Linked DNA regions of Sorangium aterium. The protein of the gene in region 1 interacts with the protein of each later gene in a pairwise test. Links are inferred from orthologs where the notes say so. Each region holds a gene or a part of one and is shown in the gene's direction. Other genes may lie near its edges.

Region 1 (11,098 bases):
GTCGAGATCGACGCGCGGCCGACCTCCGTCGCCGTCGTCGGCGGCGATCCTGCCGTGATGACCGCGAGCGGGCTCTACGCGGTCGATGCGCGCGGCGGCGTGACGTACCGCACGCTGGAGGCCTCCGACGAGGTGCACGAGCCGCCGGCGCGCGCCCAGGGGCCTCTCGGGAGGCGCCCGCTGCGCGCGGCGGTCGAGGACGGGTGGCCCGACTCAAGCACGACCGCGGTGGTGGCTCGCGGCGGCGCCCTGGCGCGCGTCTCGCTGCGCGACGGGGCGGTCATCGACGTCGCGCCCGACGCCTATCCGGAGCGAGAGGCGGCCTGCCATGCGATCCGCGCGGGGGCGTCGTTCGGGTTCGTGTGCGGCGAGCGCGAGGGGCCGACGACCCTGTACGCCTTCCAGCCGCCGCTCGGCATGCGCCGGCTGATGCGCTTCGACGAGCCCCGCTTCGTTGTCGCGAGCGGCAACGGTGCGCTGGTGATCCGCGGCTCCTGCAGCGAGGACAGCGCGGTGCGCGCCGGGCGTGCGTACTGCGTCGTCGCCGCCGACGGGCGCACCCGCGAGATCCACGTCCGCGCGCCCGCGCGAGACGCCGGCATCGAGCGCGTCGTCGCGCTGTCCGACGGCCGCATCGCCGTCCTCTCGCCGCCTCGCCTGGACGCATCGGGGCAGCTCACGCTGCTCGAGGGGAGCGACGTCACGACCGTCCCGCTGATCCTCCCGGGAAAGCCGCGCAGCACCGCGCGCGATCTGCAGCGCGGCATGTGGATCGAAGGGTTCGAAGAGCGTGAGCCCGGCGTCATCGGCGGCTGGGTAGAGGCAGGCGGTCCGATCGTGGGCGTTCGGATCGACGCGAAGAGCGGGAAGGTGACCGCCGGCGCGCCGCGCCAGGACGGCACGGGCGCGCTGTTGTCAGGGCGGTTCGCGTTCTCCCTCGGAGAAGGCGAGCGCGCCGCCGAGTCGACGGACGGCGGGATGACCTGGCGCGCGCTCGATCTGCCGGAGCGGGACGACGACACCGCGGCGTCGAGGACGCGCGCGTGCGGCCCCGTCGGCTGCGTCTTCAGGGGCTGGATCCGGGTCGGCTGGGGCAAGGCGGCGATGCCGGACGATCTCGCCGAGGCGAAGCCGCCGCCGGTGCTTCAGATGCCGCTCCGCGCAGGGAGCCCGATCGCGATGCGCTGCGAGGCCCTCGGCTCCTCGACGCCACCGCTGCCGGACAAGCCTTCCGCCGCGCCGTCTGCGCGCGCCGAGGGAGCGCGCCCGGCCTCGTCGGTCACGCGCTCGGCGTCGACGGAGACACCGACGTCGCCGTGGGCTCCTTTCCGCAACACGCCGCCGCCCAAGCGCGGGGCGGACGAGATCGGCCTCGACAACGGGGCTCCGTACGACATCGTGACGATGCGCGCCTACGCATGGGGCAAGCGAGGCGCAGACTGGGCGCGCGCCGGGCGCTGGCTCCTCCGTTTCGACGATCGCTTCGACCCGGATGGCGGGGTGCGCTCCAGCGGCGTGAGCGCCTCGCCTTGGTCGGATGAGGCGTCGGCCGCCGAGGCGCTCGGGGTGGTGAGCCAGGGGGCGGCGTCCTGGGGCGCGTACCTCGACCCTGGCGGACGGGCCGCGCTGACCCACGTGTGTCGCGGCGCCGGATGCAGCCTGTTCGCAGCCTCTGAAGGGCTGCCGATCCTTCCGTTGCGCGACAGCGCCGGCCGCGCCGGCAATTTCCTCCGGCCGTTTCCGAGCGGCGCCGTGCGGCTCGGCGAGACGTGGTTCTTCGTGACGCCCGGCGGCTCGTATGACGTCGTGGCGCTGTGGCGCGCCGACCTCGGGATCGCGCGGCAGCTGGCGACCTACTATCGGCCTGGCCGCGCCGGCTACGGCGTGGATCCTCCGCGCCTGGTCCGGCGTGCGCTGGGCGGCGGTGTCGGCCTGCTCATCTCGGCGGCTCCCGACCCTGGCGTGCGCGCCGGCTCCTGGCACGTGCTCCCGATCGACCGCGAGACCGGCGCGCTCGGCGAGGCGGTGCCGCTCGGCCGCAAGGACCTCGCGGATACACGGCTCGAGCGTTGTACTCCGGGGCAGGACGGCTGGCTCCTCGACACGAGCCTGGAGGGCTCGCCGAGCTTCGATGTCGTCGGCAGCTCTCCCTCCCTCGACGGCGCCGAGTTCAGGCTTCGCCTCGATCCAGGCAGCGCGTGCGTCGAGGCGATGGCGGTGAGGCTGCAGGGCGCCTTCTCGAAGGCGCCCGAGAAGCAGAGCGACGTCGGCGCCGGCGCGATCCCGCTCGCTGCGACCGAGCGCGCGACGGGTCGGAGGTGGCGGTTGCGCTGCGAGCCGAAGGACGCCGCCAGATGATCCGCTAGTGGGTGATGGCGTCCGGCGAAACCGCGTTCACCCGCCCTTCGACGCCGACCTCCTCGCCTTGCCCGTAGCGGATGGCCCCGAGCCAGTCGGCCGTCCATGCGATCGGCGTGGCGGAGCTGTCGAGCTGCGCAGGGCCTGACGCGTTCACGACGATCTCGCCGATCATCCCTGCCTTCTCCGATGCCTCCGTGCCAGCGCGCCACAGGAGCTTGAGCCCGCCAGCGCACAGCATCGCCATGCAGTCGCTGGAGCAGTCGGAGTAGCCGCCGAGCAGCTCGCCGAGCGCCTGGCACTCTGCCGCAGCGGCGAGCGCTGCAGGGACGGACTCCGCATCCGCCTCCGCTGCGACCCCGAGCCCGGTCACTCCGCCGATGTATCGGGTCGGCGACCACGTCAGCGTCCCCGCGAGCCGGAGCACGTCGCCGGGATCCGCCGTCCACGACATGAAATGTTCCGATGGTACGCCCGCGTTGTCAGCGGTCACGCTGCCGAGCCAGCTCGCCTCGAAGAGCGCGCGTCCCTGCATGTCTCCCGCGCCGCTCAGCTGGCCATCGAGCGCGAGCGGCGTACCCGCGAGCCCGGCATGGGCCCATCCACGACACCTGTTGCGCAGGGGGACTGGGAGGGCGGCGAGGTGCGCCTGTGCCGCCGCGTCCCAGTCACCCTCGATGCGCTGCGCGGCAAACGCGGTCGCCTGGGCCGGCGGCGCCGCGCGCTGCATCGCGTCGAGCAGGGACGCGGCTTCCGCGCCGGCAGGCAAGAACGCGTCGAGCAGCTGCTCGGTCGCTGCTTCGAGCATCGCGGTCAGCCCCTCAGCCGTCACGAGGGTCAGCTTCGTGTCGAGGCGCGTCGCCGCCATATCGATCGGCAGGTCCTTGATCGGGACCCAGACGTCGCGCGCCGACCCGGCCAGCAGCTCTCGTTCGCCCACGCAACCCCACATGATCCGACCGCTGTGCAGAGCGACGGTAAGGCTCGGCCCTACAGGCGCGCCCTTGACGACCACCGGCTCGCCTGGACCGCCGTGCGCCACGAGCGCGCCCACGGGTGCTTCGGGCGCAGCAGCCGCGATCTCCTCGCAGGTGGCCTCCGCGACGACGCTCGCCGTCCAGCCCTTCGCGACCCGCGTTCCGTCGTAGACCGGGATGACGCGGAGCGTGCCGAAGCCCTCTGCGCTCACCGAAACACCGAGCTCGGCGGATGGCCCCTTCTTCGTCGCGGCGCGGAGCCGAAACGTGCTCCCCAGAGTCGACGCGTGGAGCTGAACCGAGGCCCTGCCATTTTCGTCCGCGACGGCCGTCGTGCGGTCGACCCATGCACCCGCAGCTTCGCCGAGGAGGGTGAAGCTCACCTCGTAGGGCGCGGGCGGTTGTCCCGTGACCCAGACCGTGCGCAGCTCCCCTGGCACGAGTTGGAGCGTACCTTCCTCCTCGAACGCCAAGACGGTGGGTTGAGCGGCGTCCCCGGGCGTATCGGGGCCATCCACCGACCCCTCGGCCATACGAAAAGAGCAGGACGCCAGTCCGACGATGGCGATCCAGGGAGCCGAGTACTTCCAAGGCAAGCTCACGCTTGGAGTGTACCTTGCATCTCCCCCGGCGAACAGCGGAGGGCGAAACGTACGACGTCCTTCCGGGTGAGCCATGTCCATCGACCACCGACCCTGCCGAGCAGAGCTTGGGGCGAGCGGGTTCACACAGGGGTGACGTCGCGAGCCGTGCCGCGAGGCGGTGGTGCCAGGGCCACGTGGCGGCAGCGGACGACCGCAGGGCAGCGGACGTCCCGCTGTGCGAGCGGTGGCGCCGCGCCTCGAGGCACGAGGCAGACGGCGCCGGACCGCAGGGACGCGACTACTTCACGTAGATCTGGGCGACGGCGAGGCCGCTGCCGCGGACGGTCATGATGGCCTTCGCGGGGCCGCCGACGGGGAGCGGATTCTTGAAGCAAGTGCCTTTGCCGCCGAGCGTGGCGTTCGGTCCGGTGGTGTTGTCCTGAGAGAGCACCACGGGCGGCAGCATCGGTGCGGGCTGGGCGACGATCTGCAGGTTGAGCTCCTGGACGCCGAGGCCCACGCCGATCACCGAATAACACTTGCCCGGCTGGATATTGAACGGCTGCTCGAGCGTCTGGCCGTCCTGGAACTGCCCGGCAAACGCGCCGCCTTCCGGCTGCATGCCCTGGACCTCGGAGGCCGCCATGGCGGTGAGGATCGGGGTCGCTGCGCTGACCGCGGCAGGCGCGATCGGGGTCGCCTGGCCGGTGCTCGTGCCCGTCGCGGTGGGCGTCTGCGTCGGGGTGGGGGTCGTGGTGGCAGGCGGCGTGTACTGGCCCGGCTGCTGGGTGGGTTGGCCGTACTGGCCCGGCTGGGCGGGCTGACCGTACTGTCCAGGCGGATATTGTCCGGGCGGGTACTGGGTTGACGCCCCGTACTGGTTCTGCATCTGCGACGGGTTGTTCGGCTCCGGGTCGCTGCCGCCGCAGGCGAGGGGCGCGAGGCCGAGCAGGGCCGCTGGGATGAGGACGTGCAAGCGCATACGAGGCTCCTTCAGGGTTGTGCGGGTGAGGCCGCGACAATGGGACGCTCGCCGCACCCGCGGCGGCTCACCGCCGCTGGTCACGGTCGGTGAGACGGCCGAGGTGGGGGCGTGTTCTACAACGACTTGGCAGCGCGAGGCCAGACGCTGCGGTGCAGGCGGCACGAGGCGCGTCCAGCGGGCCGAAAGCGCGGCGTCGCCGGGGCCTGGGTACACAGGTCCTGGAGCACGTTGTCGACCAGCATTCGACGTTCCGGTGTCCGCAGGCGGGCGCGCGCCGTATCGATCGCCCACCGTGTCCCTGCCCGGCCGCGGCCGTCGAGCCCCCTCGGTGGATGCGCTGAGCCCGGTCGGCGCGGCCCACCGACCCTGCGCCCCTCGCGAAGACGCACCTAGCCGTCGCCGCACCCGCCCGAGGATACACTGGTCCCTGCGGCCCTCCATGAGACCCCTGCGGCGCTCCATGAGACCCCTGCGGCGCTCCAGTCCAGTTGACGCGGGCGGAGGGCGACACCAGAAACCCCGTTCACAACCGCGCGCGGGGCGGGGCGGTCACGTGGTCCGCTTGGCGAGCCAAGTGCGGTCCCGTCGCGAGCCCCGCCGGACGCCACGGCGTGCGGCCCGGCGGTCACGCGCCGCTTCTGTGTAGATTGAACAATGGGCGATCCCGCTCGCGGCGGGAGATCAGGAACGAGCCATGAGCGACATCCACCAGGCAATCAAGGATACCGTCGAGAGCAACCGCGTCGTCCTCTTCATGAAGGGCACCAAGACCTTCCCGCAATGCGGGTTCTCGGCGCGGGCCGTCGACATCCTGAAAAAGTGCGGCGTGGACTTCAAGGACGTCAACGTGCTGTCCGACCCCTCGCTGCGCCAGGGGATCAAGGACTACTCGCAGTGGCCGACGATCCCGCAGGTCTATGTGGACGGGAAGTTCGTCGGCGGCTCCGACATCCTGATGGAGATGTTCCAGTCGGGCGATCTGCAGAAGCTCCTGTCGAACCAGAGCTAACGTCCGGATCGCTCGGGGGCGCGAAGCCCTGCTGCGCTCACCGCGCGGCGCAGGACCTCGTCGAACATGTCGCCGGTGAGCCGCCCCGTCTGGGTGTTCTGCTGGCTGACGTGATAGCTGCCGAAGAGCAGCGCCGCCGCGGCGCCGCCGCGCGGATCGGGGATCGACGCCTCCACGCCGTGCGCGAACGGCGGCAGGCGTGGGTGAGCTTCCGCGCGATCCCCCGCGGACGCGCGGCGTGCCCGGGCGAGCGCGCCGACGGCGTCATAGCCGATCTTGCCGAGCGCGAGGTAGACGCGCGCCCGATGCAGCGCCGCGAGCTCTCGGTCGATCCACCCACGACACGCCGCGAGCTCGGCGATCGTGGGCTTGTTGTCCGGGGGGGCGCAATGGCAGGGGGCGGTGATGAACACGCCCCGAAGCGAGAGCCCATCGTCGCGCGAGGTGCTCGTCGGCTGCGAGGCGAGCCCCGCTCGATAGAGCGCCGCGTAGAGAAAGTCGCCCGATCGATCGCCCGTGAACATGCGACCGGTGCGGTTCCCGCCGTGCGCCGCCGGGGCGAGCCCGACGATCACGAGCGGCGCGTCCGGATCGCCGAAGCCCGGCACAGGGCGGCCCCAGTAGGTCTGGTCCCGGTAAGCGCGCCGCTTCTCTCGCGCGACGTCCTCGCGCCACGCGACGAGCCGCGGGCAGCGCCGGCACTCGACGAGCTCCGCCGTGATCTGAGCGAGCGCGCGCGCCGCGCCGCCGCGGCTCACGCGGCGGGCTCGCCGCGCGCGCTCGTCGAGGCGCTGGTCTGCTCGAGGTCTACGCCGCGCTCCGACGCGCGCGCGTCAGCGAGCGGGCGCGGCGGCGCCGCCGCGTGCTCTGCCAGGCCGCCCTGCTCGCCGGCCACCATCCCGGTCACGATGCGGTCGAGCACCGCGTCGAAGCGCAGGCGATTGAAGCGGGCTCCGCTCGCCAGCCAGTCGATGTGCCCGCCCTTGCCCGGAAAATGGCCGACGATGTCCAGGTGGTCGGCCTTGCCGGCCCAGATGAGCTCCCCCCAGACCTGCGAGGCGAGCGGGACCACGCCGTCGTTGGCGTCCGGCGGCGGCAGCTCGCCGAGCACGCGCGCGAGCTTCTGCTCGATCGAGCCGTCATGGGAGCGGCAAGGGTAGTGCTCGTTCAGGCGGGCGGTGATGTTCGACAGCGCGGTGAAGATGGCAGCCGACATGGCCCCCCACGGCGACCGGAGCGCCGATACCCAGTCACGGACGGCGTTGCGTGGCGCGTACGTCGCGACGCTCTGGTACCGCAAGCCTGCGCGGTCCTCGAGGCCGGCGTGGAGCAGATCCATCGCCTCGGGCATGAGCTGGACGATGGCGCCCTGGTCGTCGCGCAAGAGCTTCAGCCAGGCGCGCAGCTCGCGGCTCGACGCGTCGTCGAGCACGCGGATGAAGCTCTCGACCGCGCGATCGATGAGCTCGATCTCGAAGAAGCCGAGCTGCGCCCGGCCGAAGGCGGCGACCAGCGCCGACGCGGCCGCGAGCGGAGGCGCGCCGAGCTTGAGGCCGGCCACCGTCAGCGCGGTGACGGCGTAGAGCAGGCGCTGGCCGCTCACCGTGGCGAAGAAGGCGGCGAGCGGGGTGCCGAAATGAGGCGTGTTGATGGTGGTGACGGACCGCAGCCGGCTCGTCCAGCCGAGCCTGCGATGAGCGTTCCCGGGGAGCCGCGCCGTCGGCGAAGCGACGAGGCGGGCGTCCAGGCCTCCGGTCGAGTGGCCTACGATGTGGATAGGGCCGTCATCGTCTCCGGCGCTCTCGTCGACGAGGCGGGCGAGCTTCGCCGCCCGGCGGAGGATGGAGGCCGTCGGGTGGACCTCGCAGACGTGGATCTCGACGATCCGGCCGCGATCGCGGAACCGCTCCTCGATCGCGCGGATGAAGTGCTCGAAATACTCGAGGGAGGCGAGGGTCGCGAAGCCGAACATGCCCGGCGACAGGTAGACGCGCGTCTTCTGCACGCGCGGGAATGTGACATGCCCGCCGGCCCTCCGCGGCATTTCCATCGCCGCCCGCGCCTGCGGCCACGGCAGCCGGGCGGCGTGAAGAAGCGGCGGCATGCCGGCCGCAAATCCGGCTACCCTGCGAGCGTGGACGACCCCAGCGCGCGGGAGATCGAGGCGGCTGTACAGGAGGCCCTGGGCCTGTTTGGAACATCAGGCTCGGTGAGCGTGCAGGGGCGCCAGATCGCGCTGCGTGGGCGCGGTGCGCCCGTGGCCATTGATCTGGAGCAGCTGGTCGAGCAGTGGCCGCTTCTGCCGCAAGAGCTGCGCACGCGTAAGGCGTCCGACATCGCGCGGCGGCTCGCTCAGGCGCACCGCGCGGTGAGCTCGCTCGCGCCGCCAGCGCCGGCCGCCCGGGTCCGGCCAGCGCGGCACCTCGTGATCCCCGTCGGCGTGATCGCGCTCGTGGTGGTCGGCGCGCTCTTCGCGTCGCGCATGTTCCGATCGCGCGAGGCCCCGGCCGCCTCGCCCACAGAGCCGGAGACGACCGCCGGCGAGGATGCGGCGCGGAACGCGCGCACGTGCGAGGCCGCGCGCAAGCGGATCTACGCCGGCGCTTCCATGGGGCCCTTCGAGCTCGCGGGCTGGGCCGCCGAGCTCTGGCTGGCGATGCCGCGCGGCGCCGCCGCAGCGGAGGTCGCCGCCGGCGCCGGGGAACCTCCAGCCCTGACCGCCGAGTCCGTGGGGCTGGGCGCGCTCATCGCGCAAGGCAAGCTGACGGCGGGCGCCGACGCCGATCTCGCCGCGATCACCGACGGGGTCGTGGAGATCGTCCCCGGGTTCGACGCGGAAGAGGCGAAGCGCTCGCCGTCGTGGCGCGCGATCACCGCGCGCTTCTCCGGCGGATACGCGCGGGCATACTTCGATCCCGCGCACCGGGCGCGCTTCGTCGCGCTCGGCGATCGCATGGCCGACGCGTCCGCCGCGGCGCTGGGCGCCCTGTACGCGCGCTGCGCGCACCTGCCCTACCACGACGCAGGCGCCTGGTTCCGCGGCTCGGATCCGGCCGCGGCGGCGACGGCGCTCGTCTATGCGTCCGGCCTCTTCGCCGAGATGTCGGCGGTCGATCGAGGGGCGCTCGCTGCGCTGCCAGGGGTGGGGCCGATCGACGCCTTGCGCGGCGCCGGCGCCTCGCTCGACGCGGCGAGCCTTGGCAAGCTGGTGGGGGCGCACGGCGGGGGCATCACGAAGGGCGGCACGGGCGCGGTCGTCATCACGTTCCCCGTCGGCGGGCCGACCCGGGCGACGACCGCGAGCCGCACCGTCGCGCGCAAGCTGCAGGTCGGCGTGGGCCAGGAGTGAACGCTCACTCGCCCGCGGCGAAGTGAACGATCGAGAAGACCGGCGCCGCGTCGCCGGCGCGCTCCGCGAGGAGCGCCCGACCGCCGAGGAAATCGAGCTCGACGACGAAGGCGAAGCCGGCGACCTCGCCGCCCTGCTTGCGCGCGAGCTCCGCCGCGGCCGAGGCCGTGCCGCCGGTAGCGAGCAGGTCGTCCACGATGAGGACCCTGGCCCCCGGCCTGATCGAGCCCTTGTGCATCTCGAGCTCTGCCGTGCCGTACTCGAGCGCGTACGCCACGCGATCGGTCGCGGCCGGGAGCTTGCCGGGCTTGCGCACGGGCACGAAGCCGGCGTTGAGCCGGGCCGACAGCGCGCCGCCGAAGATGAAGCCCCGCGACTCGACGCCGACCACGACGTCGACGTGCTCGCCGACGAAGCGCTGGGCCAGGAGATCCAGCGTGATGTGGAGCGCCCGCGGATCCGCGAGGAGCGGCGTGATGTCCTTGAAGAGGATCCCGGGCTTCGGAAAATCCGGGACGTTCCGGAGGTGCGCCTTGAGGTAACGGAGCGCGTGCTCGGAGGGCAGGGCGTCGTGATTGAACATGACGCGAGCCTAGGCGAGCGCATTCGAGCCGGAAAGCGCTCCACGCGTCGCGATGCGAGCTACGTCAGGCGACGTGGCCGTCGTTGAGCTCCGCGGCGAGGAGGCCTGCGATGCCCTCGTGCTGCGCGGCGAAGAGGTCGAGCGTCAGCGGCGTGACGCTGACGGCCCCTTCGTCGTAGGCCTCGGTGTCCGAGCCGGGGACGAGGTCGTGGCGTACGCCCGCGCCGCCGATCCAGAGGTACTCGTGCCCGCGCGGATCCCGGCGAAAGATCACCTCTTCTGTGTACAAGCGCGCGCCGATGCGAGTGGCTCGCACGGGCCAGCTGCTGCCCGCAGGGATGTTGACATTGAGCAGCGGCGCTGGCCGGCGCCCCTCCTGCCCGGCGGCGCGGTGGAGGGCGAGGGCGAGCTTGACGCCGAGCGCCGCGGCGGCCGGGAGCGACGCGCCTGCATCGGCGGAGAGCGCGATCGACGGGACGCCGCGGAGCGCTCCTTCTCGCGCGGCGGCCACGGTGCCCGAGTAGAAGATGTCGGCGCCCAAGTTGAGCCCGTGGTTCATGCCCGACACGACCAGATCGGGGCGCCGCGGCAGCACGCGCGCGCCGGCGTGAAGGGCGACGTAGATGCAGTCGGCGGGCGTCCCGTCGACCGCGAACACGCCAGGCGCAGCCTCCAGGAGCCGGAGGACGCGGTGCAGGCTCAGGGAGTGGCTCGTCGCGCTCTGGTTGACCGCGGGGGCGCACACCACCACGTCGGCGTGCTGGGCGAGCTCGTCCCGCACCGCGATCAGGCCCGGGGCCGAGTAGCCGTCATCGTTGGAGAGGAGGATCAGAGGGCGCATGCGTTCGCTCGATGGGTCTCTGGATCAGCGGCCGAGCAAGCGCCTCGCGAGCGCGGCGACGAGCTCGACGAGGGCGCTGATGCGGCCGAACCATGCGGCTCCACCTCGCGCCCGCGCCATCGCGAAGGCGACGGTCCGGAGCGCGGGCGTATAAGGGTACCACCACAGCTCGCTCTTCGCCCTGCTGCGGTCCTCGAGCAAGAAGCGCGGCCGCGTCAGCTCCGCGAGCGCGTGTGGGCTGCTCGTGACGCCGTAGCCGCTGTCTCCCGCCCCCGTCCACGGCGCAGCGGGGAGCGCGCCCGTGAAGCCGTGGTTGTTGATCGTCACCACGCCGGAGCGCAGCCGTCGCGCGAGCGCGTGGGCCCGCTCGTAGCCGCGGGTCCAGAGGCTGGTCGTGAGCGCGAAGCGGGAT
Region 2 (11,115 bases), 750 kb from region 1 along the record:
TATTTCGTCGAGGCGGCCACGAACCGCGACTACAACCTCGTGATGGGGGTCATGCTCGTTTACGGCTTCCTGCTCATGCTCTTCAACGCGATCGTCGACGTGGCGTACGCCTTCATCGACCCGCGCGTGGAGCTGCGCTGACCATGCTCCACGCCGCCCTCCCGCAGCCCGCCGCCCCCGGCGATCCGCCCGCTGTCCCCGGCGGCGCGGGCGGCGCGGCGCCAAGCCCTGCCGGCCCGCTGCGGCTCGACGCGCTGGAGCAGGGATCGAGCCTCGGTCGCGACGCGTGGCGGAGGCTCCGGAAGAACCGCGCCGCGGTCGCCTGCGGCGTCGTGCTCATCGCGATGATCCTCGCCTGCATCCTCGTCCCCGAGCTGTCGAGCTACCGGTACGACAAGGCGGATCTCAAGCTCGGCGCGCAGCCCCCGTCGCTCGCCCACTGGATGGGCACCGACTACTTCGGCCGCGACCTGATGGCCCGCGTCTTCTTCGGCGGGCGCATCTCGTTCGCGGTCGGCATCGTCGCGACGCTCGTGAGCTTCGTCATCGGCGTGAGCTGGGGCGGGGTAGCCGGCTACTTCGGCGGCAAGGTCGACGCGATCATGATGCGCATCGTGGACGTGCTCTACACGTTCCCGTTCCTGATCCTCGTCATCCTGCTCATGGTCTTCTTCGCGAACGACCAGACGGTCCTCTACCGCGCCTGGAAGGTCGCGCTCGGCCTCTTCGTCAAGGAGCCGTCGGACCCGAGCTACTTCCCCGTCTTCCAGATCGTCGTCGTCTTCGCGGCCCTCGGCGGCATCTCCTGGCTCACGATGGCCCGCATCGTCCGCGGCCAGGTCATCGCGCTGCGCGGACAGCCGTTCATCGAGTCGGCGCGCTCGATCGGCGTCGGGCACGCCGCGCTGATCTTCCGGCACCTCGTTCCGAACGCGGTCGGCCCGATCATCGTCTACACGACGCTCACCATCCCCGAGGTGATGATGACCGAGGCGTTCCTCAGCTTCCTCGGCCTCGGCACGCAGGAGCCGCTGTCGAGCTGGGGCCTGCTCGCGTCCACAGGCGCCGACGCGATGGACCTCTTCCCCTGGCAGCTCATCTTCCCGGCGCTGATGCTCGCGCTCACGCTGATCTGCTTCAACTTCCTCGGTGACGGGCTCCGCGACGCCCTGGATCCTCGCATCCGAAAGGACTGAAGGGCGGCGCGCCCCTCCCGGGACGCGCGCCGGCACGGACCATGCTGCCATGCTGATCGAGGTCAAGAACCTGAAGACCCACTTCTTCACCGAGGAGGGGGTGGTCCGCGCGGTCGACGGCATCTCCTTCAGCCTCGATCGCGGCGAGGTCCTCGGCATCGTCGGCGAGTCCGGCTCGGGCAAGAGCGTGACGAGCCTCTCGCTCCTGCGGCTCATCCCCGACCCGCCGGGCAGGATCGTCGGCGGCCAGATCCTGCTCGAGTCCGAGGGCGGCGTCGTCGAGGACCTCGTGGAGGCGAGCGAGGCGCGGATGGAGCGCGTCCGAGGCGACCGGATCGCGATGATCTTCCAGGACCCGATGACGTCGCTGAACCCCTACCTCCGGGTGAGCGAGCAGCTCATCGAGGTGCTGGAGCTCCACCGCGGCATGGGCCGCGCCGAGGCGCGCCGGCGCTGCGTCGAGATGCTGCAGGCGGTCGGGATCCCCGCGGCGGCGTCGCGGATCGACGACTACCCGCACCAGCTCTCGGGCGGGATGCGGCAGCGCGTGATGATCGCGATGGCGCTCCTGTGCGACCCGGATCTGCTGATCGCGGACGAGCCGACGACGGCGCTCGACGTCACGATCCAGGCGCAGATCCTCGACCTGATCGGGGAGCGGAAGGAGGCGCTCGGCGCGGCCGTCCTCCTCATCACGCACGATCTCGGCGTCGTGGCGAAGATGGCCGATCGCGTCGCGGTCATGTACGCCGGGCGCATCGTCGAGGAGGGCCCCGTCGGCGCCATCTTCCACGCCGCCCGGCACCCGTACACGATCGGCCTGTCGCGCTCGATCCCGCGGCTCGACGACGCGCGCGGCGCGGACCTGGTGCCCATCCCCGGGATGCCGCCCTCGCTCGCGCGCCTGCCGTCGGGCTGCCCGTTCCACCCGCGCTGCGCGCACGCGATCGCGGCGTGCCGGGAGGAGGCGCCGCCGCCGCGCGTCGTCTCGGGCGAAGGCAACAGGAAGGCGCTGCACGTCGTGCGGTGCCACGTCGAGGACGTCGCAGGACGAGCGCCATGACCACCGCCGCAACACCCCCGCCGCTGCTCTCGGTGCGCGATCTCAAGGTCCACTTCCCGGTGCGCCGCGGCCTGCTCCAGCGGCAGGTCGGCACGGTGCGCGCGGTCGACGGCGTCTCGTTCGACGTCGACCGGGGCGCGACGCTGGGCCTCGTCGGCGAGTCCGGCTGCGGCAAGTCGACGACCGGCCGGGGCATCCTCCGCCTCGTCCCGCCCACGTCGGGGAGCGTGAAGATCGACGGCCGGGAGATCCTGTCGCTCGACCCGCGCGCGCTGCGGAAGGCGCGCCGCGAGATGCAGATGATCTTCCAGGACCCGTACGCGAGCCTGAACCCGCGCATGACGGTCCACGACCTCATCGCCGAGCCGCTCTCCACCCACGGCCTCGTCTCGTCGCGCGACGAGGCGCTCCGCGAGGTGGCGGGCCTCATGGAGCTCGTCGGGCTATCGCCCTCGTACATGCGGCGTTATCCGCACGAGTTCTCCGGCGGCCAGCGGCAGAGGATCGGCATCGCCCGCGCGCTCGCCCTGAAGCCGAAGCTCGTGATCGCGGACGAGCCTGTCAGCGCGCTCGACGTGAGCATCCAGGCCCAGATCGTCAACCTGCTCGCGTCGCTCCAGCGCGAGCTCTCGCTCACGTACGTGTTCGTCGCGCACGACCTCGCCGTGGTCCGCCACCTGTCAAGCGAGATCGCGGTGATGTACCTCGGCCGGATCGTCGAGCGCGCTCGTCCAGACGAGCTCTTCCGTTCACCGCAACATCCGTACACGCAGACCCTGCTTTCGGCGATCCCGATCCCGGATCCCGACGTGGAGCGCACACGCCGCCGGCTGCCCCTCGTCGGCGAAGTGCCGAGTCCGCTGAACCCGCCGTCGGGGTGCCATTTCCACACACGCTGTCCCTATACGATGGACCGGTGCAGCGCCGAGGCCCCTCCGCTGGAGGAGCGTCGCCCTGGGCACTGGGCCGCGTGCCATCTCACGGAGTTGCCCACGGCACCTACGCATCCGTGATGTGATCCGGCGGCGCGCAATACCCCACATCGGCTGAGCTCGTTGTCCAGACATGACGTGGAATGTCCGATGACAGGATTTTCCTGACCTCTGCGTGCGGCAGGGGGGTTAGGATCCCTGGACCGATGCCGCGAATCTCCGACGCCACGCTTCGCGCCCAGATCCCGACGGCCCTCCTCATCGGCGGCGATCAGGCGTTGCTCCAGCGCTGCCAGACGGCGGCGATGGATGTGGGGATCATCGTCAAGGCGTGCCCTGTATCGATGGCCGCCGCGCTCGCGGAAGAGCGTCGTCCGGTGGTCATCGTGGTCACGTCGTCGACTTACGCGCTCGCTCCCGAGGCGTTCGAGGAGATCGCGCGCGACGTGGTCAGCACGCTCGTGCGGGTCGACGAGGCGATGGTGGAGGACGAACTCGGGGCGATGCTGGCCACGGCGGCGCGCGAGAGCCGCAAGCAGCGCTCGCGGCAGCAGACGCCCGGTCGCTACTCGATGATGCCTGCGGACGAGGGCGCGTCGGTGCCGCGCTCGGAGCGCATGACCATCGGGGTGATGAAGGCGGCCCCGTCGTCGCGGCGCGACCCCGAGGCGACGCCGCTGCCGCGCTCCGGGCCGCGCAGCGCGGGCGCGCAGGAGCCGCGCAGCGCAGGCGCGCAGGAGCTCGCGTACCGCGAGCGCGTGGCGGCTGCCGTGGCTGCGCAGCGGCCGGAGCGCTCACGCGCGGAGGCGCCGGGGGAGGCGGCGTACCGCGCCCGCGAGGCGCCCGTGCCGCGCTCGGAGCGCCTGGGGGTCATGGTGGGGCCGCCCTCGTCGCGCGCGCGCCGTGAGCTGCCCGCTCCGACGCCTCTCCCGCCGCCGCCGGCTGCCGGCCCGGTGGTTGCGCGCCGGGACGCGTCTGCGCCGCCCTCGGTGAGGGGGGGCGCCCATGCGCGGCGGGATGTGCCGGTGCAGGCATCGCCGGCGGCTGGAGCCTACGTGCGGCGGGATACGCCGCTGGCGGGCTCGCATCCGGTCGAGGCCTACGTGCGGCGGGATACACCGGTGGCTGGCTCGCAGCAGGCCGGGGCGTACGCGCATCGGGAGGCGCCGGCCGCGACGTCTGCACGGCGGGAGACGTCCGCGCAACAGGCCGTTCCGAGCTCGCGGCAGCAGGCCGGGGTGGCTCCACGCCGGGATACGCCGGCGGCGCATGCGCTTCCGCGGCAGGTGCCTCCGTCGCCTGCCGCGCAGCCGTGGGAGCAGCGCGACCTGCAGCCGTGGGAGCAGCGCGACGCGCAGCCGTGGGAGCAGCGCGACGCGCAGCCGTGGGAGGAGAACATCGGCCCGCAGCCAGGCGCGGCATCCCCGCAGCGGGATGTGCTCGCGATGGGCTCGCAGGACGGCGAGGCGCACCGCGGTCACTCCGCGCCGTCGCCGAGCTCCCACCGCGCGCCGCCGAGCTCCCACCGCGCGCCGCCGAGCTCCCATCAAGCGCCGCCGAGCTCCCATCAGGCGCCGCCGTCCTCTCGCAGGGCGCAGTTCCACGTCGACATCGCTCTCCTGTTCGATGAGCGAGGTCTGCCGCGCGCCGATCCCCAGGCGAAGTGACGCTCGACCGGGGCGCGCCGTGCGGCTCATCCGTTGGCGGGGCGCCGGGCGATCCCTTTGTCGGCGAGCGGCCGCGTCGCACGGGTGACCGGCGGCGCGGCGGAGGGTAAGCTTCGCGCGGCCATGACGACAGGGACGAAGCAGGAGTCGATCCACGGCAAGCTCGTTCGCGCGCTCGATCCCGTGCACATCGAGGTGGAGAACGAGAGCCGCATGCACAGCGTGCCGGTGGGCTCGGAGACCCACTTCAAGGTGCTCGTGGTGAGCGAGGCATTCCGGGGCCTGAGCCCGCTCGATCGCCACCGCCGCGTCAACGACGTGGTGCGCGAGGAGTTCCGCGCCGGGCTGCACGCCCTGACGATCCGCGCGATGACACCGGACGAGTGGGAGCGGCAGGGGGGCGCGGACTTCCGCTCTCCCGCGTGCCTGGGCGGCTCCAAGGCGGCGCCGGAGCCCGGCGCCAAGTCGGGCTGAGCGGCGAGGCGCGCATGGAGCTCGTCGTCGCGCTCGTCTCGGACCTTCACTTCGGCCCGGAGGCATCGTTCGGGGGCAAGCTGCGCAAGCTCACCGGCGAGGCGCCCGCCCTGACCCGCGCCTTCGTGAGGCGGATGAACGAGGTCACGCGGCCCGATCTCGTCGTGAATCTGGGCGACGACATCGAGGACGAGGGGCCCGAGGCCGATCGGGAGCGCTACGGCGCCTGCATGGCCGCGCTCGGCGGCCTGAAGGCCGAGCTCTTCCACGTCGCCGGCAACCACGACGTGATCCACCTGAGCGAGGCCGAGCTGCTGTCTGCCTGGGGCAGACCCGAGGCGACGCGGCTCCACTACGCCTTCGACCGCGGCGGCTTCCATTTCACGGTCCTCCACACGCGCGAGCGCAAGGATCACGACATCTCGCTCGGGCCAGAGCAGCTCGCCTGGCTCGGAGAGGACCTCGCGGCGTCCTCGCTGCCGAAGATCGTGCTGATGCACCACAGCGCGGCCGATCAGGATCTCCGGGGCAACCGCTGGTTCGAGGGGAGCCCGCACATCTGCCTCGTGCGCGAGCGGCGCGCGATGCGGAAGATCTTCGAGGAGCACGGCGTGCTCGCCGTCTTCAACGGTCATCTGCACTGGAACCACCTCGACGTGATCCGCGGCATCCCGTACGTGACGCTCCAGAGCCTGATCGAGAACCTCGACGACGACGCGCCGGGTCGCCCCGCCGCGGCGCACGCGGTCGTGCGGCTCGGCCCGAAGCGCATCGTCGTGGAGATCGAGGGCGCCGAGCGGGCGCGCTACCAGTTCGACCGGCGGTAGGGGGCGGAGCGCGCCCGAGCGGCAGATTGAACGGGGAGACGGGGAAGCGGGGAGATGGGTGGGATTTCACTCCCCGTCTCCCCACCTCCCTGTGAACTTCACGAGAAATTGGAGGGGATTCTTCAGCCGGCGCCCGCCGATTCAGCCGATGTCGTGAGCGCGGCGCGTCGCCGGCCCGGCCGGGAATCGGCCGAGAGATCCGCGCCATTGCCCGGTTCCGATCGTCGGTTTCAGGCGTGCGTCGGCTCGGAACTCCAATTGACACCTCATTCCGGGGCACTTTAGCGTTATTCTCGACTTTCATGCGTCGCAACGACTCACGCCTCCGCCCCGCTCTCCTCCTCGCGCTCGCCTTGTTCGGCGCCGATTGCGGTGACGACGCCATCTGTTCGCCAGGCGCCCTGTCCGCCTGTTTCCTCGCCGACGGGTCGCTCGGCGCGCAGCAGTGCAACGCGGATGGCACCGCGTTCGGCGCGTGTGCCCCCGTGGCGAGCGGGTCTCGACGAGGGTGCGAACACCTCGACGAAGCGTGCTGCCCCGCGCTCCCCGAAGAGCTCGTCGCGGGCTGCCACGCCGCAGCGAGCCAGGAGAACGACGCCGCGTGCGACGATTTCCTCGCGAGCGCCAACGCGGTCGATCTCTGCACCGGAGGGCCCGGCGAGGGCGGCGCGCCGGTGGTCCCTTATGGCCCGAGCTGCGCCGGCCTGCTCGACGCGTGCTGCGCGGCGCTGCCGGCGCAGCTCAGAGAAGCGTGCCACGCGACCGGATTCCGGGGCAACGAGCAGCTGTGTCACCGGTTCCTGGAGAGCGACGCCAAGGACAACGGCTTTTGCGCCGACGTCGACCCCGCGGCCGAGAGCTGCGGTTATCTGTCGGAGCGGTGCTGTCCCTCGCTCCCCGAGGGGGCGCGCGAGCGCTGCGCCGCCCTCGCGGGGGAGTCCGACGCGGCGCGGTGCCTCGACTACCTCGGCGGCGCAGCGGACGCGGGCCGCTGTCCGAGGCTCGCCCCGGACGAGCCGTTCAGCGCGGCTCCGTGCGAGGCGCTGCTCGATACGTGCTGCGCGACGCTCGATCCTGAGCTCGCGGTCGAGTGCGATCTGGCCGCGATGTCGGGGGGCCATGCCCGCTGCGCGGCGTTCACCAGCTCGATCCGCGCGTTCGGCCTCTGCCTCGACGGCGACGGCGCGGGGGGCGGCGGCGACGGCTGCGGGGACACGTCGAGCGACGTGGACAACTGCGGATTCTGCGGCAACGTCTGCGGCGACCAGCACGCGACGCCCTCGTGCGCGGCCGGCAGGTGCTCGCTCGCGTGCGACCTCGGCCACGCCGACTGCGACGGCGAGCCTGCGAACGGCTGCGAGGCAGACGTCGAAGGCGACGCGAACAACTGTGGGGCCTGCGGCAACACCTGCAGCGCGCTCCACGCCGCCGCGACCTGCGTCGCGGGCGCCTGCGAAGCCGTGTGCGACGCCGGGTACGCCGACTGCGACGGCCAGCCTGCGAACGGCTGCGAGGTCGCGCTCGCCTCGGACCCGTTCAACTGCGGCGCGTGCGGCAACGACTGCGCGGGCGGCCTCTGCAGCGCCGGCGGGTGCGCCCCGGGCGCCACCTCGCTCGCCTCGGGCCTCGCGGTGCCTTCGGCGCTCGTCCTCGACAACAGCGCCCTTTACCTGGTCGGCTTCCAGCACGCCGGCGGCATCGCCGTCCGCGTCGACAAGGTCTCCGGCGGCGCGACGTGCCTCGCCAACGGGGCTCCTCCCGGGGTCGTGGGCTGCAGCGCCGACCGCTTCGAGGACATCGCGCTCCTCGGCGCCGACGCCGTCGTCACCGGCTCGTCCGGCGTGGTCCGGTACCCCTTGTCCGGCGGCGCCGCGATCCCCCTCACCACAGAGATCCCCGACCCCTGGGCCGTCGTCACCGACGGCAGCGAGGTCTGGTTCACCTCGCTCTCCCAGGGCGGGATCTACCGCGTCGACGCCCTCGCGAGCGGACAGCGCGCGCAGGAGATCACCGGCGTGTTCTCCGAGCCCGGGGGCGCGCTCGCGAGCGACGCGGAGCACCTCTACTGGTCCCGGATCGACGGCACCGTCGTGAAGCTCCGCAAGGACGGCACCGAGCGGCGCCAGATCGCGTCCGGACAGGTGGTGGACACGACGAACCTCACGCCTCACACCCTCGCCGTCGACGCCGGACACCTCTTCTGGAGCAGCCCGAACGGGTTCGTGTTCCGGCTCGCCAAGGACGGCGCCGACCTCACGGTGCTCGCCGACGACCAGCCGAACCCCGCCGGGATCGCCGTCGATCCCGGCGACGGCGGCGCTGTCTACTGGGCCAACCGCGTCGGCTCGATCCGCAAGGTCCCGAAGGCCGGAGGCGCCGTGACGACGCTCGCCGTCGGCCAGCGCGACGCGATCGCGATCGCCGTCGACGAGGCGTTCGTCTACTGGGCGACCCGGGCGGGGGACGTCCGCAAGATCGCGAAGTGAGCTGAGAGCAGCCGGGAGATGCAGCGCATGCACGATCGCGTCGAGGGCAGTCCGTCGCACCGAAGCCCTGTCTCGAGCCACCTCCGGCGTGTGCCGGCGGTGCGCCTCCTCGGGACGCTCGCCGTGCTGCTCGCCGCCGGGGTGGTGGCCGGCATGGGCTGCGGCAGGGAGCCGCCCCCGCCCGCCGTCGCGGCGCCGCCCCTGGGCGCGCAGGCGAACGACGACGCGTGCGCGTGCAGCGGCGGCTTTTATTACAACGGCGAGGCGATCCCGATCGAGGACACCCGGTGTGACAGCTTCGTGTGCGGGCGCGACCTCATCGCCTATCACTGCGTCGACCTCGGCGCGAACGACAACTGGCGCAGCTTCCCGGGGAACAGGTGCGGCGATCTCTCCTGTCCTGGCGCAGGGACCTTCTGCGGCGCGGACGTCGTGAACGGCGAGCCCGCGGCCCTGTACCAGTGCGCGGGCGCGGGGCAGATCCCGCTCGAGTGGACGATCTGCGAGGGGGGCTGCCGGCGCGGGGCGTGCACCGAAGCCGCGACCAGCGAGTGCCCATGCGAGGTCCCGCCCGTGGCCGGCGGCGAGCACATCCCGCGCACCTGCGGGCAACGCGTGTGTTTCCCGACCGGCGCTGGCAGCGACGGGGTGAAGATGGTGTGCACCGCGGATGGGTGGCAGAGCCTGGGGCTCTCGTGCACGCAGCGCGCGGGCACCTGCAGCGCCTGCCGCGGGGTGCAGGACAGCTTCGACAACGAGGTGACCACGACCGCGTGCGGCGAGACGATCTGCGGCCTCGGGCACGGCAACCGCAGCGAATGGATCTGCGGAGAAGCGGGGTGGCTCGACCTCAATCGCCCCTGCGAACCGGGCGAGCCGGAGGACGAGGGCGCGGAGTTCGGCCGCTGCCCGGAGCAGTTCCAGGACAAGGACGGGAAATGGAAGTCGGTCGAGCAAGGCCAGACCTTCTGCGGTGATCAGGTCTTTCGCAGCCCCTGGAACAACGACCTGGCGCGGAGCTTTGGCGAGCCCTTGATCCGCATCAAGGGAGAGGCGACGCAGCTCTTCGCCTGCCCCGGGCCGGGCGCCCGCCCTGTGCCTTATCGCGACTGCTCCGCGCTCGGCGGCAGCGGCGAGTGCAAGCCCGTGCGGGAGCTGCCGGGCATGCACTACCACGAGGTCACCGGCGAGCAGCCCCAGGACGGCGCCAGGACGATCCGCGACTGGGACCGCTGCGACGAGGGGTGCCCCGCGGTCCCCGACGTGGTGTACGCCATGGCGGGGCCGGACGGCAACCGCTTCTGCCGCCATCTGTTCTGCGGGCAGCACGGGGTCACCGGTCGCGTCGGGACCTTGTACCAGTGCGCCTACGACGATTGGTCGTTCTGTCCACCGCCGGCGCAGTCCACGAGCGCCGTCGTGGGCCGCCCGGTGCCGTACGAGGAGTGTTCCGCGGCGTGTCTTCCGCGCGACGCCAAGACCCAGCACGACGTGTGTGATGCCACCTCGGATCAAGAGCCGTTCGGGATCCCGGATCCGGCGCCGGATCCGAGCCCTTCCTCGCGATGCGATGCGATCGTCGATTACCAGGGGAACGAGGTCCCTCTGTCGTCGCGGCGGCGGGGCGCGAGCGTCTGCGGCCGCGGCGGGCAGGTGTTCGAGTGCCGCGATCGGCAGCTCTACCGCCCCGACGGCTGGCACGCCACGGGCGTCTCCTGCGGCACGGCGTGCGGGATCTGTGGCCCCGATCCGTACGGGACCCAGTCCTCGTTCTGCGAGTCGGTCACGGACTTCTTCGGCAACGCGTGCAGCGATATCACCGCCGATCCGGGGGCGATCCTCTGCAACAACGTCGAGAACGTGGGGTTCAACGAGCCAGCGTACTGCGGCCACAACCCAGACCTGCACGCCCCGGGCGACCCGTGGATGCTCTACCACTGCAAGGCGTACTGCGAGCGCCAGGACGGGGCCGAGACCCGCCTCGTGCCGTGCGAGGGGAGCGAGGGTTATGACCCGACCGGGCGAGAGAAGAAGCGCCACTACCTCTTCGACCACGCGACCTACTGCCCGCTGGGGTGCATGATCAACGAAAGGGTGAACGACGCGTGCCTCGCGCCGACAGGGACCCTCCAGTTCCCCTTTCCCGATCACAGGATGATCCAGAACATCGGTCACAAGCCGGACTGGCAAGATGGACGGCACCTCGGCGAGGACATCGGCAAGGTGAGCGGCCGGACGGACGGCACCTACGTGTTCCCGATCGCTCCGGGCAAGCTCCTCCGGGCCGGGATCAACTGCTCGCAGTACCTCGGCATCGCGCTCGTCGAGCATCGCTTCAAGGAGAACGGCGAAGAGAAGCGGTTCTGCTCGTTCTACGGGCACCTCGACGTCGATGAGCTGGCGACGGCCCTCGTGGGACAGGACGTCGGCACGGAGACGCCGCTCGGGAAGATCGCCTATTGGGACGACA

Evidence for each region.
Region 2: the proteins of grxD (region 1) and POL72_RS28380 interact in binary tests that used the Escherichia coli proteins (3 or more experiments, as listed by UniProt). The link is inferred for Sorangium aterium from one-to-one orthologs.

What each region holds. Positions count from the first base shown.
Region 1 is NZ_JAQNDK010000003.1:336,498-347,595, forward strand. Bases 4,307-7,255 are described here. They hold grxD (Grx4 family monothiol glutaredoxin), read left to right. Parts: upstream 4,307-5,598; coding sequence 5,599-5,913; downstream 5,914-7,255. Other genes in these bases: POL72_RS25660 (hypothetical protein), read right to left, coding at 4,307-4,901; POL72_RS25670 (uracil-DNA glycosylase), read right to left, coding at 5,910-6,671; POL72_RS25675 (esterase/lipase family protein), read right to left, coding at 6,668-7,255. Outside these bases: POL72_RS25650 (hypothetical protein), read left to right, coding at 1-2,358; POL72_RS25655 (hypothetical protein), read right to left, coding at 2,363-3,937; more of POL72_RS25660, read right to left, coding at 4,218-4,306; more of POL72_RS25675, read right to left, coding at 7,256-8,017; POL72_RS25680 (hypothetical protein), read left to right, coding at 8,048-9,262; 5'/3'-nucleotidase SurE, read right to left, coding at 9,910-10,686; POL72_RS25695 (aldehyde dehydrogenase family protein), read right to left, coding at 10,711-11,098. UniProt on the Escherichia coli protein: Monothiol glutaredoxin involved in the biogenesis of iron-sulfur clusters.
Region 2 is NZ_JAQNDK010000003.1:1,090,580-1,101,694, forward strand. The notes cover bases 3,691-6,656. They hold POL72_RS28380 (BolA family protein), read left to right. Parts: upstream 3,691-4,981; coding sequence 4,982-5,332; downstream 5,333-6,656. Other genes in these bases: POL72_RS28375 (hypothetical protein), read left to right, coding at 3,691-4,858; POL72_RS28385 (metallophosphoesterase family protein), read left to right, coding at 5,347-6,159; POL72_RS28390 (hypothetical protein), read left to right, coding at 6,462-6,656. Outside these bases: POL72_RS28355 (ABC transporter permease), read left to right, coding at 1-141; POL72_RS28360 (ABC transporter permease), read left to right, coding at 144-1,196; POL72_RS28365 (ABC transporter ATP-binding protein), read left to right, coding at 1,246-2,259; POL72_RS28370 (ABC transporter ATP-binding protein), read left to right, coding at 2,256-3,272; more of POL72_RS28375, read left to right, coding at 3,398-3,690; more of POL72_RS28390, read left to right, coding at 6,657-8,645; POL72_RS28395 (hypothetical protein), read left to right, coding at 8,664-11,115. UniProt on the Escherichia coli protein: Transcriptional regulator that plays an important role in general stress response. Has many effects on cell morphology, cell growth and cell division. Acts by regulating the transcription of many genes, including dacA (PBP-5), dacC (PBP-6), ampC and mreB.